Regions from separate parts of the Pseudoalteromonas sp. UBA2102 genome, predicted to be linked through region 1. Evidence: predicted binding sites of a transcription regulator. Region 1 holds the regulator's gene; each other region holds the start of a gene.
The links. The regulator MetJ, encoded in region 1, represses methionine synthesis genes. The targets are predictions, from matches to a motif close to TAGACGTCTAGACGTCTA.

Region 1 (6,059 bases):
AAGCTAGTTGGATAAAATCCGCGGCCTATAAATTTGTTTTAACGACGTATGGTGCCAGACTTCGGGTTTGGAGAGCGATGCGGCCTTAACTAGAGGTTCCTATGAAAGAAGGTATTCACCCTAAGTACGAAGCAATTTCTGCAACATGTTCATGCGGAAACAAATTCGAAACTCGTTCTACTCTTTGTAAAGACATTCACCTAGACGTATGTTCTGCGTGTCACCCGTTTTACACTGGTAAGCAAAAGATTTTAGACACTGGCGGCCGTGTTGATCGCTTCAACAAGCGCTTCGGTGCACTTAGCAGCAAGAAGTAATTATTGCTGTTTAGTAAAAAAAGCACCTTCGGGTGCTTTTTTTGTGTCTAAAAATCATCATTTTTACTAAAAAATCACCGATTGTTGCCGTACTACGTGTGCATAACTATTTCCTGTTCTTATTCTGAATATGCATAAACCTTTGCAGACAAACTCTCAATTCTTCTCTATATTTTTTATACGTTAATTTTTAACCAAGCTGCTAAAAGTGCTTATCGTGGCGATATTTGTTTTTAACGGTGATAAACGCGCCATATTGGTGCATTTTACTATTTTACTATTCTGCTATTTTACAAAAATATTGGCAGGGCAAAATGAACCTCAAAAAGCACTTTTTGAATGAATTTTTATTTGTTTAATATTGATAACTTTTAGCGAAGTTGCTGATAAATCACTTAAAATTAACGGATATAGCATATAACAGGATAGACCTGATATTGCTTGGAATTTAAAAATAATAAGAGTATCTTAGCCCCATACTCCCTCTCACTTAACTTAAATTGCAGGATACCATCGCGTTATGTCAGATTTTCGTGAACAAGCATTACACTACCACTCTCACCCCGTTCCAGGCAAAATCAGCATTGAGCTAACAAAACCAGCCGAAACGGTGCAAGACTTAGCATTAGCATACAGCCCCGGTGTTGCAGAGCCTGTGCGCGAAATTGCAGCAGACCCAGCCAATGCATATAAATATACCGGTAAAGGTAATATGGTTGCGGTGATCAGTAATGGTACGGCAATTTTAGGTTTGGGTAATTTGGGGCCTTTAGCCTCTAAACCTGTTATGGAAGGTAAGGCGCTTTTATTTAAACGTTTTGCTGGCCTAGATTCTATTGATATTGAAGTTAAGCATCGCACCACCGAAGACTTTATAAATACAGTGGCTAATATTGCCGACACGTTTGGTGGTATTAACTTAGAAGATATTAAAGCGCCAGAGTGTTTTGAAATTGAAAAAGCACTTATTGAGCGTTGCAGTATTCCGGTTTTTCATGATGACCAACACGGTACCGCTATTGTAACTGCGGCAGGTATGCTTAACGCCTTAGAAGTGCAGGGCAAATCAATAGAAGATGCCATTATTGTATGTTTAGGTGCAGGCGCTGCAGCGGTTGCTTGTATGGAGCTGTTAATTAAGTGTGGTGCACTGCGCGAACATATTTATATGCTAGACCGCAAAGGGGTTATTCATACTCGCCGCGATGACTTAAACGAATACAAACAGCTTTTTGCTAACAATACAGATAAGCGTACTCTACAAGATGTAATTGCTGATGCTGATGTGTTTGTAGGTGTATCGGGTCCTAACTTACTTGCACCTGAAGATCTAAAACTAATGGCTGATAAGCCAGTGGTGTTTGCATGTTCAAACCCAGATCCTGAAATTGCACCTGAGCTTGCGCACAGTGCACGTAAAGACTTAATTATGGCAACGGGGCGTTCTGATTTCCCTAACCAAGTTAATAATGTTTTATGTTTCCCGTTTATTTTCCGTGGTGCACTTGATGTACGTGCAAGCGCCATTAACGATGAAATGAAAATAGCCGCTGTCGAAGCTATTCGTAGTATTGCTAAAGAGCCAGTGCCTGAGCAAGTATTAAAAGCAGCGGGTGTAGAAAAGCTCGAATTTGGTGCAGATTACATTATTCCTAAACCTATGGACCCGCGTTTATTACCACGTATAGCCAAGGCGGTTGCTATTGCTGCTGTTGAATCGGGCGTGGCACAAATTGACTTACCGGAAAATTATATGGCGTAATATATAGCGCTTAAACAAAAAAAACCTCAGCATGCTGAGGTTTTTTTTTAAAAAAAGACGTTTTATTCTTCGTCTAAAATAGGCACTTCTAAACCCATTTCTTGCATTATCTTTTTAACTTCTTCGGGTACTTTTTCTGCGTTATCTTTACGTAGGTCATCATCATTAGGTAATGGCTGGCCTGTAAAGGCATGCAAAAACGCTTCGCATAGTAACTCGCTATTTGTTGCATGACGCAGGTTGTTTATTTGACGACGTGTACGCTCATCAGTTAATACTTTTAATACATTTAGCGGGATCGAAACGGTGATCTTTTTAACTTGCTCTGATTTTTTCCCGTGTTCTGCGTATGGGTGAATATACTCACCATTCCATTTAGCCATAAGATGTATCGTTGCCTCAGATTATTAATTTCTCACACGGCGTAAAAAGCGTGTAAATATGCGTGAAATTCTATCGTTTTAAAAAAGATAGTCAAATAATAGATAGCAATCTATCTTAATAAGCTGGCTGTAATAGTAAATACAGCCTCATTGAAGTTTTACGCGTCTGTTATTTTTAGCCATCTAGAGCTTTAAATGCTTTGACTTATTATAATGGATAACTTACTCTTTTAGACGTCTAAACATCCAAATTAATCAGGTGACGAATATGAGCGAAAAAAACAAAGCAACCATTGCTGTACGAAATGGGGTTGATGCCGATAAACATCATGGCGCCGTTGTACCGCCAATTTATTTATCGACGACTTATTCGTTTGCCGATTTTGATACTAAGCGCGCATACGACTATGGACGCAGTGGTAATCCTAATCGCGATATTTTAGCTGACACTTTAGCAGAACTTGAAGGTGGCGCACGCGGAATTATTACTGCTACGGGCATGGCAGCAGTGCACTTAGCCACACAGTTATTAAATAACGATGATACATTGGTTATTCCTCACGATTGTTATGGCGGCAGCTACCGTTTATTTACGTCGTTAGAAAAGCGCGGCTTGCTTAAACTTAAAGTACTTGATTTAACTAAAGCAGAAAGCCTAGAACAAATTTTAACCATTAAACCTAAATTAATTTGGATAGAAACACCAAGTAACCCTGTGCTGCGCCTAACGGATATTAAAGCCGTGACGGATATAGCAAAACAGTGCGGTGCATTAGTGGCCGCCGATAACACCTTTTTATCACCGGCATTACAAAACCCAATTAAGTTTGGCGTAGATATTGTTGTGCACTCAACCACTAAATATATAAACGGCCATTCTGATGTTGTAGGCGGTGCAGTTGTTGCTGCAACACAAGAGCTTGGTGATGAGCTTGCTTGGTGGGCCAATAACATTGGTATTACCGGCGCACCATTTGATAGCTATTTAACGTTACGTGGTTTACGTACTTTAAATGTGCGTTTAAAACAGCACCAAGAAAATGCCCTGGCAATTGCTAAATACCTAGAAAGCTCTGAGTATGTTAGCCAAGTTTACTACCCATGCCTTGAATCGCATCCTCAACATGCGCTTGCTAAAGCCCAACAGCTTGGGTTTGGTGGTATGGTTAGTTTTGATATTAAAGGCGATGTGAATGATGCAGCGGCGTTTTTAACGAGCCTTAAAGAATTTAGCTTAGCAGAATCGTTAGGTGGGGTTGAGAGTTTAATTTGTCATCCTGCGACCATGACTCACGCAGGTATGGAAGCTCAAGCACGTTTAGAGGCGGGTGTGGGCGATACGCTAATTCGTATTTCGGTCGGTATTGAAGATGTAGAAGACCTACTGGCTGATTTTGAACGTGTATTTAACTTAGTTAAACCTGGTCAAAATAAAAATGTAGGGCGTGTTGGTAAAGCTGCAGGCAATGCCAATGGTGATGTAAAGCAGCAGGCTGCTCATCCAGCTTTGTGGTGATTGAGTATGGTAAAAAGTGTACATAAATTTGGCGGCTCAAGCTTAAGCTCGGGCGAGCGCTATCAAAGTGTGACAAAAATAATTATTGGCCACACACAGCCTGGCGATTGCGTGGTTGTATCTGCTGCGGGTAAAACCACTGATACATTGGTTTCGCTGTGGCAAAGTTATCAACAACAAGATAAGCAAGCCGTTGCTGATATTTTGCTGCAATTGAGCAATCACCAAACGGCATTAATTGAAGAGTTATTAAAAGCCGATGCTAAACACACGGCTTTAGCTGTGTTAGCGCAAGAGCTAAGTGATGTAGCGGAGCAAGCCAGCAAGCAGCAGTTACAAGAGGCGGCCTTACTGGCGCATGGGGAGCTGTGGTCTGCGCGATTATTAGCAGCCTATTTAACGCAATTAAACATTCAAGCGTGTGCTCATGATGCTAGAGCGCTGTTTAGTGTAACAAGCGGGGAGCTTTTGCATGCGCAAAACAAACAGCAATGCAGCCAAGTTATTGATGCAAATAAAATTAACGTAGTAACAGGGTTTATCGCAGCAAGTGCTGATGGTAAAACAGTTACGCTTGGGCGCAATGGCAGTGATTACAGCGCCACCTTATTAGCCAATTATTGCGACGCACAAAATGTATGTATTTGGACTGATACGCCAGGGGTATTTAGTGCCGACCCACGTAAAGTTGAAAAGGCGATTAAGTACAACAAGGTGTGCCGTGAACAAGCTAACTTATTAGCTCGATTGGGTAACCCTGTGTTACATGCTAAAACGCTTTCGCCTTTAAAAAACAGTAATATTAAACTGGCTGTACGTAGTAGTTTTGATGTGCAAACTGCTCCTACCGATATTGTAAAACAAGGCAAAGCTAAGCAAAAACGTTTTATTACTACATTACAAAACGTTGATTTACTGCTCGTTGAAGGCCTTAACGCGGGAGAAGTGGCGCATGTTAGCCAGCTTATTCAGCACAGCCTTCATCATTTTATACACAACGGCGATACATACTTAGTTGTGCCCGCGGGTGCAACGCATCAAGTAGTGAGTTATTTTGCTGGGCGAGCAAATATCAGCGAGTCTAATTTAAATGGCTGCGCGGTGGTTGCGCCTACGCAAGATGTTTACACACTAAGTACATTAGCGGCTGAGGTTTTAAATCAGCAAAGTATTCACCCTCGTTTTATTCATCAAGATACAGGCTATACATTGCTGTTAACTGATCAGTTAATAGAAAGCGATGTACTTAGTTTATTGCACGAAAAATTAATTAATAAAGGCCAAGAAGTTGCCCTGGTTGTGGCTGGCTTAGGTAATGTAGGCGATGAATTTTTAAGTCAGCTAGATGCTCAATTTAAACGATTGTCGGACGACTATAGTATTAAGCTAGTTGGCTTAATTCGCTCGCAGCATATGCTATTTAATGCCTCGGGTATTACACTCGGACAGTGGAAAAAACAATGGCAGCATAATGCCGTTGCTTATGAGCAGGCGGATTTATTAAGTGTATTAAACGAACTTGATTACGAGCACAAAGTTGTTGTTGATATAACGGCAAGCGAGCAATTTAGCCAATTATACACCGACTTTGTAGAGCGAGACTGCCATTTAATAAGTGCTAACAAGTACGCGGGCACTGCTGCATCTAATTGGTATAACGCGCTGCGCCAAAGTATTAGCGAGCGTAATTTGCATTGGCGCTACAACACCAGTGTTGGGGCAGGGTTGCCGATTAACTTTGCGTTGGCCGATTTACAAAATAGTGGCGATAAAATTACCCGTATTGAAGGTGTTTTCTCGGGCACACTCTCGTGGCTATGCAGTAGGTACGATGGCAGTGTGGCATTTTCTGACCTTGTTCTTGAAGCGCAAAAAATGGGCTTTACAGAGCCTGATCCTCGCGAGGATTTATCGGGCCGCGATATGCAACGTAAATTGCTGATACTTGCACGCGAGCTTGGCATTGAATTAGATTTAAATGATATAAGCTTACAAGCATTAATGCCTGATGAGCTAGCCCAAGGTTCATGGGATGACTTTTTAGTGAATAAAGATAAGCTAAATGCCTTTATTAAACACCA
Region 2 (6,059 bases), on a different contig from region 1:
GTAGTCTTTCAGACGATCCTAAAAAAGCAGCATTTTTTCTTGCTGGCTGTACATTAGGTGGCGCGGTGTTTGGCTATACAACGGCAACAATTGTTGAACTATTTGTAGGGAAGCTTTAACGTGCAATTAAATCCTACAACAGTTAAATCGCTTAGAAGTAAGTTAGATTGGACGCAGCAACAGCTCGCAGATGCCTGCGATGTAAGTTTGCGGACCATTCAACGGGTCGAAAAAGAAGGCGCCGCTTCTAAAGAAACCACTATGGCGCTTTGCGCGGTACTTGAAGTACGCCAAGGCGAGCTAATTAAACTTGATGAGCCTATAAATAATGACGTTAAAAGTACGCCAACTAAAAGCTTTTTAGCGGGAGTGGTTATTAGTTCCTTAATAAGCTTTGCTCTAGGCGCAGGCTCAGTGCTTTTAGCGACTAACTAATATTACGCTTTAATAGCACTAATTAAATAAAAATGCCCCAGGCTATAAGCACTGGGGCATTTTTTATATGTTAGAAAAAGAGATTAATTACTGAAACACTTTTTCAACAGCTATTACTTCAATGTTGTTAGCTGGAATAGCTAATTTATAATCGGCAATGACTTTATCCTCAGCAACAAGCGCTGCTGGTTTTTCTGTGTTGTAAACCATTGGCGATGTTTGCTCTGACACTAAACGTTTTTTCATGTCTTCGCCGTCACCGGTAATAAACACGTACTGTACGTTATCTGTTTGCAGATTATCTTTAATCACGCGATTAACATCAGCAAGCGTTAGCTTTTCAAGTTTACTTGTCACGTATTTTACAAACGACTCTGTGTTATAAAACTCACTATCAAGTGCATAACCTAATTGGCGGTTTTGACTTGCGACAAGCTGCGGTACGTAGTTAATTAAAAAGTTACGTGTTGCTTCAAAGTCTTTTTCGGTTAAGCCATTTTTAATAAGCTTATCCAGCTCAAACAAAGCGGTACGTGTTGCAAAGTGTGCATCGTTATTAGAGCGCAGCGGGCGTAACCAAATTTGGAATATTTGCTCAGAGCGCCCTAAGTTGGCATCAGGCTTAGTTTGAAACATGCCACGTGGGAAGTACTCAATGTAGGCGTAATCGCCGTAGTTCATACCACGTGTTTGACGAATTCGCTCATACAGGTATGAGTTAGAACTACGGTGCTCACCAAAGTACGAACGCACCAGCCAAAGGGCTGTCCAATCTTCACTACTGCGAATAGTATCAATTGGGAAACCAAACGATACCGCGGTAGATTGCGCCGACTTTTCTACAATCGTGGCATGGTGACCTTTGAGCTCTGGCGCATCAGGAATACTTAAACGGCTTTGCTCGCCTTTAGGTAAGGTTGCTAAGTCGCTCATAATTTCGGTTTTAAGCGCTTTTGGCACAGCGCCAATTAAACCCAGTGTTAGTTTAGATTGGGTAAGCTCTGTATTGTAAAATGCTTTTACATCATCAAGCGTTAGTGCTTCTAAATCCGAAATATCACCGTAATTGTAGCTTTCGTATGGGTGGCCTTTGTAAAGTGCGCTGTAAAGCACTTCTTTACCTAGCTCTTCATCGTTAGAGGCTTTTAATCCCGACTTAATACCGTCGATCATTTCTTTTTTAAGGCGTTTAAAGTCATCGTCTCTAAAACCTGGGTTAAGTAATTGATCGCTTACAAGCGCATACCATGTGGCAGCGTTATCTTTATGAATACGCCCTTGGAATGACAGCATTTCTTTATCTATTTGATAACCAAAGCTGCCAGCAAGCGGATAAAGCGCTTTTTGTATGTCTTTGTAACTCGTACTTTGCGAGCCACCTTGAGCAAGCATAGCGGCTGTGAGCGCAGCAACCCCTTTTTTACCTTGCGGGTCTGCAGCAGCCCCTGTATTGAATAGAAAGTTTACATCAATCAGCGGTGAGCTATTCGTTTTATCAAGCACTTTAAATACGGGTGCCTCTGGCGCTTTATCACGCTTAGCGACTAATGCGTTTAAGCTTGTTTCTTGTTCAAAGCCTGGCGCTTTATCAAGTGCCGACATAGTTACGGTAGTACGCGCGTCATCTACAAAATATTTATTAGCCACAGCTTTAATGTCTTGGGCTGTGATGTTGTCGGCCGATTTATAAAGCTGGTTAATAACCTCTGGGTCGCGCTCAAAATGCATGTAACTTGCAAGGGTTGATGCAATCGCTTGCGATGAGTCTAAGCCGTTAATAAAGCTGTATTTAAGGTTAGACTTTAAATCACTTAGTTTTTGCTCATCAACAAGTTCGGTACGTGCTTTTGCATAAGTGCGGTTAATAGCATCGCGTGCTTTTGCTAAATCATCTTCGTTTTCTACTTTTACAAACACATGCAGTAAGCCAGGATCTTTTGTCTCTGGATTGTAGGTAAACATTTGACTCGCTATTTGTTTATCAACGACTAGCTCTTGGTATAAATCGGAGTTATTAGAAAAATAAAGCTGTGAGATTAAATCAAGTGCGGCTCTGTCCTTTTTAGCAGGCTCCCATGCAGCCCCCTTGTAAGATACAAGCAACCAATGACCAGGCAAACCTTCGTTTTTCTCATGTACATATTTAGGCACTTGTTGTGCAGGCTCGGCTTTTATATCAGCAACGTAATCGCCTTTTTTCCAGCCACCCCAATGTTTTTTAACCATAGCCATTGTAGCTTGTGGGTCAACATCGCCCACAATCACTAGCGATACATATTCAGGCTTATAAAACTTATCAAAAAATTCTTTACCGTAAGCCATTTGATCTGGCATGGCTTCTATATCTTCAAAAAAGCCCATGGTGGTATGTTTATAAGTGTGCGTATCAAACGCTTCTTCGCGTACTGCGCTCAATAACTTACGAATTGGGCTGGCGTTATTTTTTAAATATTCCCCTTTAACCGTTAGCGCTTCGGTTCTAAATTGCTCTTCGGTGTAGGTTAAGTTTTGAAAAATATCGGCTTCAATTTCAAGTACTTTATCAAGGTGCTGCTTTGAAAAGTTTAAATGGTAGTTTGTGTAATCGTTAGTGGTGTAAGCACGGTTATCGACCCCTGCATTTTTAAATATGGCAGTGTATTCCTCTTGCGGAAATTTTTTAGAGCCTTTAAACATCATGTGCTCAAAAAAGTGAGCAAAACCGGTTTTACCTGCTTTTACTTCATTACGTGAGCCAACCGATACCGGAATTTGCAGCGAGACGACATCGGGGTAATCGGTTTTAACAACCATTACACGTAAGCCGTTATCAAGCTCTTCGATTAAGTACTCTTGCGAAAATACACGTTCGTCAGCTTTTGTTGTTTGCTGTTGTTGTGCCGTTTGGGTGTTTTCGCTTTGCTGTGTTGCGCAGCCTGTTAGTGCCAGCGATACCGCTAAGCTTGTTGCTAGTAATTTAAATTTCATTGTTGTCCCTTTTTAAATTGAGCAAATTTGTTATTAGGTTTAATGCTAACTCGCTTAAATTATGCCCCAAAGCCACTAAATATAAGAGCCCATCGGCTATTTATAATGTAAACAACTGTGTCAATTCCCTATTTTAAAAACATTTAAGTATGAAAAAAACTCAAGTTGATTGAAAAACTTTCATTAAATAAATCTATCTAGACGTCTAAATGGCTGTTATATTGAATTACATACATTGGACTAAGCTGGAATGAGGATTATGGCTTTATCACTACAAGAAAAAATAGAAGACACCAATCAAGGTGTTTATCTTATTGGTACTACTCCACCTAAAATTGGTACTGATAAAGCGCAACTAAAAATCATTGCAGAAAAACTACTTGCTCGCTTACACGAAATTGAATACGACGGCGTGATAATTTACGACATTCAAGATGAAAGTAGCCGTACAGATAAAGCACGCCCATTTCCGTTTAAACAAACTGTAGACCCACGTGAATACAGCCACTTACTACGTAATTTATCTGCTCCAGATGTCATTACTTACAAAAGTGTGGCACAACGTGGTGTAGAGGAATTTAAAGGCTGGTTGGATGAAACTAAAAACGACTACGATTTAAAAAATGTCGTTTTAGTGGGTAGCCCCTCATCGGTAGGTGATATAAAACTAAGCTTGCCCGATGCCTATAAAACGCTTGCAGAGCAAAGTGATGACTTCTTTTTAGGGGGCGTCACCATTGCTGAGCGACATTCAAGTAAGCGAAATGAGCACGAACGCCTTATAGAAAAAACAGCACAAGGTTGTCAGTTTTTTATATCGCAAGCGGTTTACGACGCGCAAGCAACTATAGAGCTAATAACAAGTTATGCGCGTACCTGTAAAGCACAAGGTATTACACCAAAACGGATTATTTTAACGTTTACGCCATGCGGTGGCGATAAAACCTTAGAGTTTATGCAATGGTTGGGTATCTCAGTGCCAGAGGCCACTAAATGGCGCATGCTTGATGCAGACAATACCTTAAGTGAATCTGTACGTATTTGCCGAGAAAATCTCGACCTAATACTCAAAAGTTGTGCGCACCTAGATGTGCCACTGGGCTTAAATATTGAAAGCTTAACAAACCGTAAAGAAGAAATTGACGCATCAATAAACTTATACCGTTTATTAAAAGCCATTATGGAATTAAACCTAGCCGAAAAACAAATCGCTTAAAGCCTAATTATCCCCGTTTATAGCAAGCCTAATGGCTTGCTTTTTTGTTGCTATGTTTAAGTGTATTACTTTTATTATTATGCTTTTTAGCCAATTTGTACGCTTGTTTATTTTTATACATTTGGTGATCGGCCAAATTTAATAACGTATCAAAAGGTTGCTTTTGTTTATTAGTAAAACTTTCGCCTATGCTGAGTGTCAGCGCGCACACGTTGTTTTCTAATAGTGCGTTTTTATACTCAATTTTTATTTTATCAATAATATGGCTAAGCTTACTTCTATCACTAATTTGCATCACAGCTACAAATTCATCGCCGCCTAAACGCCCTACTATATCAGCCTCTCTTAAATGTGTTTTTAAGGTATTTGCTAAGAGGATTAACGCTTGATCGCCTATTTCATGGCCATAAGTGTCGTTTAGTTTTTTAAAGTCGTTTACATCAATAAACAAGCAACACACATCAAAACCTAAACGCAGCGCTAAATTAAGTTTGTGTTGGGCAAGTAAGCTAAGTGCACGGCGATTATAAATATTGGTAAGCGGGTCGAGCATGGCTATTTCGCGCATTTGCTCAAAGCTATAAATAAGGGCTAAATCGTCTTCAATTAAATCACGAAGCTGCTCTATTAGCTCAAAATATTCATCGGTATAACTGGTTTTTTTTGAATCTTTTAAACACAAGGTGCCAAATACTTCACCTTCAGGCCAGTGAATTGGCAAGCCCAGGTAGGATTCAACGCCATCTTCAATAACCTCGGGCATGGTATTCCACTGCGTATCGCTGCGGGTATCGCTAACATACAAAGTGTTGTTGTTTTCGGCTACATATTTACAAAATAAGGGAGTTTCGGGAGGGAGTATAGGGTTGGTTTCAAAGTGTGAGCCACCTTCATTAGCTCTAATAACTACACGATAACCTTTACTAGTAGCCTGAACTATATAACCAGAGGGAGCCGAAAAAAGCCCCGTAATAAGATCAATGGTTTTTTGCCATTTATGTAATGATATTTGGCCATCGACACCAGAAAACGCCCATTGATCTGTTTCAAACATAACTATACCTCAGCTATTTAATGGCCTTAGTATAGCCAAATAAATATGTTTAAGGCTACTTTCTGCGGCGTTTACTTGGTGCTCTTTGCCCGGTAATGCGCTTTTTATCGCGATCTTTACGCGCTTTGTTGGTGTTTTTACGGTTATCTTTAGGGGGCTTGTTTAAATCAGGCTCGTAACCTTCTAGCCATTGTGGTGCTAAACGGGTATCCAGTAGTACTTCAATTTCTTCCAGTAACCACTGCTCGTCAATACTTACCAGCGACATGGCAAGGCCTTGCTCGCCAGCGCGCCCCGTACGGCCAATTCGGTGTACGTAATCTTCTGCTATGTAAGGTAGCTCAAAGTTTATTACGTATTTAAGCGCTGGAATATCTAAACCGCGGG
Region 3 (6,059 bases), on a different contig from region 1:
AGGCCGCTTTTGCATTTAGGGTGTCGAATATGGTTTCGATAAGTATTAAATCGGCGCCGCCTTCCATTAATGCAAGGGTAGACTCAACATAGGCAGTAACCAGCTTATCAAAGGTAATATTGCGATAACCTGGGTCGTTTACATCTGGCGAAATTGAGCAGGTTTTAGATGTTGGCCCTAACACACCGGCTACGTAGCGGGGTTTTTCTGGAGTTTTAGCGGTGAATTCGTCACATATTGCGCGTGCGAGTTTGGCCGACTCTAAGTTTACCTCACGGCTTATGCTTGCCATGTCGTAATCTTCCATCGAAATGGTGGTTGAGTTAAAGGTATTGGTTTCAATAATGTCTGCACCGGCGGCTAAAAAGCTGCGGTGTATATTGGTTATTAACTCAGGTTTTGTAAGGCTTAATAAATCGTTATTGCCTTTTATTAGTACGTGCCAGTCTTTAAAGCGCTCGCCTCGGTAGTCTTCTTCTTCAAGCTTGTGAGTTTGGATCATGGTGCCCATGGCGCCATCTAAAATTAAAATACGCTCTTTTAATGCAGCGCTTAATTCGCTGTGTTTATTATTGTTTTGCACGTTATTCGGCATAGTTGTTAGTCCTCACATCTTGGCTAACTAAATTAATATCATAAGGGGTCGTTTGGTACACGTAGTAATTTAACCAGTTCGAAAACAGCAAAAAGGCATGGCTTTGCCACGTTTTTGACGGCTTTTTGCTTGCATCGTTATCTGGAAAATAGTTTTCGGGTTTTGGCGCATCAGGGCTTTTTTGTAAATCGCGCTCGTACTCTGCTTTTAATGTGTCGGCATCGTATTCTGGGTGGCCGGTTATAAACACTTGGCTGCCCGACTTATTTTTCATTAAGTAAGCGCCTACTTTTTCAGAGCCTGCCAGCACGACTATATCGTCGCAGGCATTTATTTTATTTATATCTATGTGGCCATAACGTGAGTGCGGCACTAAAAAGGTGTCGTCAAAGCCACGAGTAAGTGCTCCGTGATCAAAGTAACACTGGTGAGTAAACACACCACAAAGTTTATCTTCTTTTAAATCGCGTTTTAAATTATAACGGTGATACAGCGCCGCATGCGCCGCCCAGCACGAAAAAAGCGTAGAGGTAACGTGCTGCTCTGCCCAATCAATAATCACTTTTAGCTCATCCCAGTACGCAACATCGTCGTATTCAAGGTGTGCTAGTGGCGCGCCGGTAACAATTAACGCATCGTAGTTATTGTTTTTCACTTCTGAAAAATAACGATAAAAGGTATCTAGGTGCTCTTCTGAGTTGCTACTGCTACGGTGTGTATCTAGGCGTAATAGCTCTACATTTACTTGTAAAGGAGAATTGGCAAGCAAACGAATAAACTGCACTTCGGTTTCTACTTTATTAGGCATTAAATTTAAAATAGCCAAACGCATAGGACGAATTTCTTGCGTTTTTGCGCGACTTTTTGGCATTACAAACACGTTTTCTTCACGTAAACGGGCAATAGCCGGTAGCTCGTCTTTCACTGTAATTGGCATATTTTTTTACTCCTACTCATAAAAACCGAGAATTTATACGCTCTCATTATGAACAGTATGCTAAAAATATCAACCTCTAGATGTATAGATGTCTAAATGAAATTTATTCATGATTTTATACTTTATCAACCTGCAGCCATTAGCGCTTTAAAACCCGCCATTCGTTGACTGTTTCACCCGTGAGCCACTACAATACAACATTGAAATTTTTATTATTATTTGAAGGCTTTCCTCCATGGTTTTACCTGATAAGTTTATATTCTCGATGAGTCGAGTATCTAAAGTTGTGCCACCTAAGCGCACAATTTTAAAAGATATTTCGTTGCACTTTTTCCCTGGCGCTAAAATTGGTGTGCTAGGTTTAAATGGTGCTGGTAAATCTACATTACTTCGCATTATGGCCGGTGTTGATCAAGACTTTGAAGGTGAAGCTCGCCCTCAACCTGGTACTAAAATTGGTTACTTACCGCAAGAGCCAGTGCTGGACGAAAGCAAAACAGTACGCGAAATAGTTGAAGAAGCTGTTGGCGAAGTAAAGCATGCCCTTAACCGCCTTGACGAAGTGTACAACGAGTACGCAATGGAAGACGCTGACTTTGACGCCCTAGCAAAAGAGCAAGGCGAGCTTGAAGCAATCATTCAAGCGCACGATGGCCACAACATCGATAACGTTTTAGAACGCGCTGCTGATGCACTTCGTTTGCCTGAATGGGATGCTAAAATTGAGCACCTTTCAGGTGGTGAGCGCCGCCGTGTTGCTATTTGTCGTTTATTACTCGAAAAGCCAGATATGCTTATTCTCGATGAGCCTACTAACCACTTAGATGCTGAGTCGGTTGCTTGGCTTGAGCGCTTCTTACATGATTACGAAGGCACTGTTGTGGCGGTAACGCATGACCGTTACTTCCTTGATAATGTAGCTGGCTGGATACTAGAGCTTGACCGTGGTGAAGGTATTCCGTGGGAAGGTAACTACTCTTCTTGGCTTGAGCAAAAAGATGCGCGCTTACAACAAGAGCAAAAATCTGAAAAAGCACGTCAAAAATCAATTGCTCAAGAGCTTGAGTGGGTACGTTCAAACCCTAAAGGTCGTCAAGCTAAGTCTAAAGCGCGTATGGCGCAGTTTAGCGAGCTACAGCAGTCTGATTACCAAAAGCGTAACGAAACTAACGAGCTATTTATTCCACCTGGTCCGCGTTTAGGTGACCAAGTGCTTGAAGTTAATAACTTACGTAAGAGTTTTGGCGATCGCGTATTAATCGACGATTTAAGCTTTAGTATGCCAAAAGGCGCGATTGTGGGCATTATTGGTGCCAATGGCGCGGGTAAATCAACCCTATTTAAAATGCTAAGCGGCGAAGAGCAACCTGATAGCGGCAGCATTAGCGTAGGTGAAACTGTAGAGCTTGCAACGGTTGATCAGTTCCGTGGCAATATGGACGAAAGCAAAACTGTATTCCAAGAAATATCTGACGGACAAGACGTGCTAAAAATTGGTAACTTTGAGTTCCCAAGCCGTGCATACGTTAGCCGCTTTAACTTTAAAGGTAACGATCAGCAAAAGTTTGTAAAAGATTTATCAGGTGGTGAGCGTAACCGTTTACACCTTGCTAAGCTTTTAAAAGCGGGTGGTAACGTGGTGCTACTGGATGAGCCAACCAATGATCTAGACGTTGAAACACTACGCGCCCTTGAGAACGCTATTTTAGAGTTCCCAGGCTGTGTAATGTGTATATCGCATGACCGTTGGTTCCTTGACCGTATTGCAACGCATATTTTAGATTACCGCGACGAAGGCCAAATTAACTTCTTCGATGGTAACTACACTGAATACGAAGAGTGGCTTAAAAAGACCTTAGGCGCAGAAGCTGCACAACCTAAGCGTATTAAGTACAAAAAAATTGGTTAATTGTTAACTGATATAACAAACCCTGCATTTATGCGGGGTTTTTTTATGCCATTTTTTATCGCTATGGGCTATTTCCCGCTATGCTTGATTTAAATATTACAATAAAGGCAACTCGTTTTATGGAAAATCGACGTCAGTTCTCGCGTATTCTTTTTTCAACCGCGGCTCAATTAGAATTTGCAGGAGAGAGCTACCCATGCAAATTACTCGATGTATCTTTACATGGCGCACTCATTACTAAATGCGCGGCGTTTAGTGGCACAAAAAATAGCGAAGCCACCTTGCGCTTTACCTTGCCACAAAGCGATATAGAAATAAAAATGGAGGTGTTTATTTGCCACATAGAAGATAAACACATCGGCCTTAATTGCCACCATATAGATATAAACAGCATTACCTATTTAAAACGGTTAGTTGAACTTAATTTAGCCGATGAACAATTACTTCATCGCGAGCTGCCTCATTGATTGAATAGCGGCAATAGACTCCCTTAGTTAAGTTTATTACCATAGCGCAAACTTTATTATTGATACGGTTATGCGCCTAAACCCTCACTTACCTTTGGTCTATCACAGTAATTATTCGTTTAGCTTTGACCCTAAGCACCGATTTGTAATGAGTAAATTTGCTCATTTATATGAGCAGGTTAAAGGTTTAGGCATTGCAGGTAATAATTTAGTAGAGCCTATTTTGGGCTCCCCCGAGCCACTTGAACTGGTACACTGCGAAAACTACATTCACGATTTATGGCATAACCGTCTAGACGAAAAAGCCATGCGCCGCATTGGCTTACCTTGGTCGCAACCGCTAATGAACCGTACATTCACCGCCCCACAAGGCACGTTACAAACTGCACGCTTAGCATTAAAGTATGGCTTAGCCTGTCATTTAGCAGGCGGTACACACCATGCACACACTGATTTTGGCTCAGGTTTTTGTATGGTGAACGACTTAGCCTTTACCGCGCAAACATTAATACAAAGCGGTGAAGTGACCAACGTGCTCATTTTTGATTTAGACGTACACCAAGGCGATGGCACAGCTGCAATGCTTGCGCATCAACCGTATGCGTATACATGCTCTATACACTGCGAAAAAAACTTCCCGTTTAGAAAATCCCCCAGCGATTTAGACATAGGCCTTGCTAACAATATGCAGGATGCAGAATACTTAGGCGTTGTGGATGATACGCTGCAGTTTTTACTAAAAGAACTCAACCCCGATTTAGTCCTATACGATGCGGGTGTAGATATTTGGCAAGACGATGGCTTAGGCAAACTAGATATAAGCTGGGACGGCATTAAACAGCGTGACCATTTAGTGTTTAAACGCTGCCTTGAACATAACACCGCTATTGCCAGTGTTATTGGTGGCGGCTACGACAGAGACCATACGCGTTTAGCGCAGCGCCATGCAATAGTAATTGAGCAGGCTGCTGGTTTTTAACAGAAATATTACCTGTGCGCTTTATACTTTTAACTGGCTTGGGGTTAGCCCTGTCCAACGTTTAAATGCCCGCCTAAAGTTAGGAATATCGTAAAATGCCAAACGCTCAGCAACATGCTCATTGCACTTAGCGCGCAAGGTAAGTAAATAAATGGCTTTATGTTTATTTTGCTCATCAACTAAGCTCGAAAAGCGCATATTATGGCATTTTAGTTTTCGTTTAAACGTGGCTGGGCTCATGGCAAAATACTGGGCGGTTTGCTCTAAACTTGCCTCGTTATAAGTGTGTAGATAGCGCCAAACAGCCTCTATAAAGGTGTATTTTTCGTGTGATTTTACAGCCAATTGAGCGCGTGCTTGCATAAAGCGTAATTCGCTGGCGTACGGGTTAGCTTGGCGAAGCAATGTTTTGCTAATTACCCAACGAGTCGTTGGCTGCTCAAAACGCAGCTTTAAACCTAAATGTTGCTCGTACTGATGAATATGACGCGGTCGCTTAAAACTAAAGTCGAACTCACACTGCGGATAGTGCGGGCTTAAACGCTTTAAGAAACTATAAAACGCAGCACTGTAAATTTCTAAAATGTAGTTATGTAGATCGTCATCAAGCCCTGTAGCAGCATTTAAAAAAATATAAAATTGCTGATTACTTACATAGTGCTGACTAAAAAACAAAGGGCAAAGCTGTAAACGCGCTCGCTGTATTTGTAACAGTGCCGCCCCTACTTTAGCGCTGTACAATACACTTTGTGCTGAGCTACTTGAATCGTTAACTAATTGACTCCCCAGTAAAAAACCACTGTCGGGGGTATTCATTAGGCGTTTAAATTGACTTAGTAATTTAACTTGCTGCTCTAAACTAAAGCAATGCTCAACGCTGAGTAAATCTTGCTCAAAAATCCCGGTGCCGCGTAACAATTTATGCAGGGCAATCCCCCTACTTTGCGCAAGCTCTACAACGGCAGTTATAAGCCCCTGCGCAGTTAAATACTTGTCACTTAAGCTAACATAACTGTTCACTGCTGGTGGCTCTTTGTTGTTTTTGTAGTTGTAGGCCGCTGTGCAATTGTTGCATTAGCACGTGAGCTGTATCACTTTTTTGCGCTTGTATGATGTGGGTAGTTACACACTGAAACTTAGCAAGCCCAGAGCCTTCTACTTTAAAAGCACAA

Region 2: B2R65_RS15525 (methylenetetrahydrofolate reductase) is a predicted target of MetJ. The motif match lies at 3,601-3,618, and genes of this name have one in related genera.
Region 3: metA (homoserine O-acetyltransferase MetA) is a predicted target of MetJ. The motif match lies at 1,610-1,627, and genes of this name have one in related genera.

The regions. Positions count from the first base shown of each region.
Region 1 is NZ_DCYU01000134.1:15,016-21,074, reverse strand. Features, by position in the region: gene rpmE (50S ribosomal protein L31) at 102-317, shown strand; gene B2R65_RS17375 (malic enzyme-like NAD(P)-binding protein) at 838-2,079, shown strand; gene metJ (met regulon transcriptional regulator MetJ) at 2,142-2,462, opposite strand; gene metB (cystathionine gamma-synthase) at 2,731-3,978, shown strand; gene metL (bifunctional aspartate kinase/homoserine dehydrogenase II) at 3,985-6,059, shown strand, end outside.
Region 2 is NZ_DCYU01000115.1:19,694-25,752, forward strand. Features, by position in the region: gene B2R65_RS15510 (hypothetical protein) at 1-119, shown strand, start outside; gene B2R65_RS15515 (helix-turn-helix transcriptional regulator) at 121-435, shown strand; gene B2R65_RS15520 (M16 family metallopeptidase) at 523-3,402, opposite strand; gene B2R65_RS15525 (methylenetetrahydrofolate reductase) at 3,662-4,618, shown strand; gene B2R65_RS15530 (sensor domain-containing diguanylate cyclase) at 4,647-5,672, opposite strand; gene B2R65_RS15535 (DEAD/DEAH box helicase) at 5,728-6,059, opposite strand, start outside.
Region 3 is NZ_DCYU01000121.1:13,316-19,374, reverse strand. Features, by position in the region: gene B2R65_RS16355 (homocysteine S-methyltransferase family protein) at 1-595, opposite strand, end outside; gene metA (homoserine O-acetyltransferase MetA) at 585-1,532, opposite strand; gene ettA (energy-dependent translational throttle protein EttA) at 1,768-3,441, shown strand; gene B2R65_RS16340 (PilZ domain-containing protein) at 3,561-3,908, shown strand; gene B2R65_RS16335 (histone deacetylase family protein) at 3,979-4,887, shown strand; gene B2R65_RS16330 (helix-turn-helix domain-containing protein) at 4,909-5,907, opposite strand; gene B2R65_RS16325 (GGDEF domain-containing protein) at 5,891-6,059, opposite strand, start outside.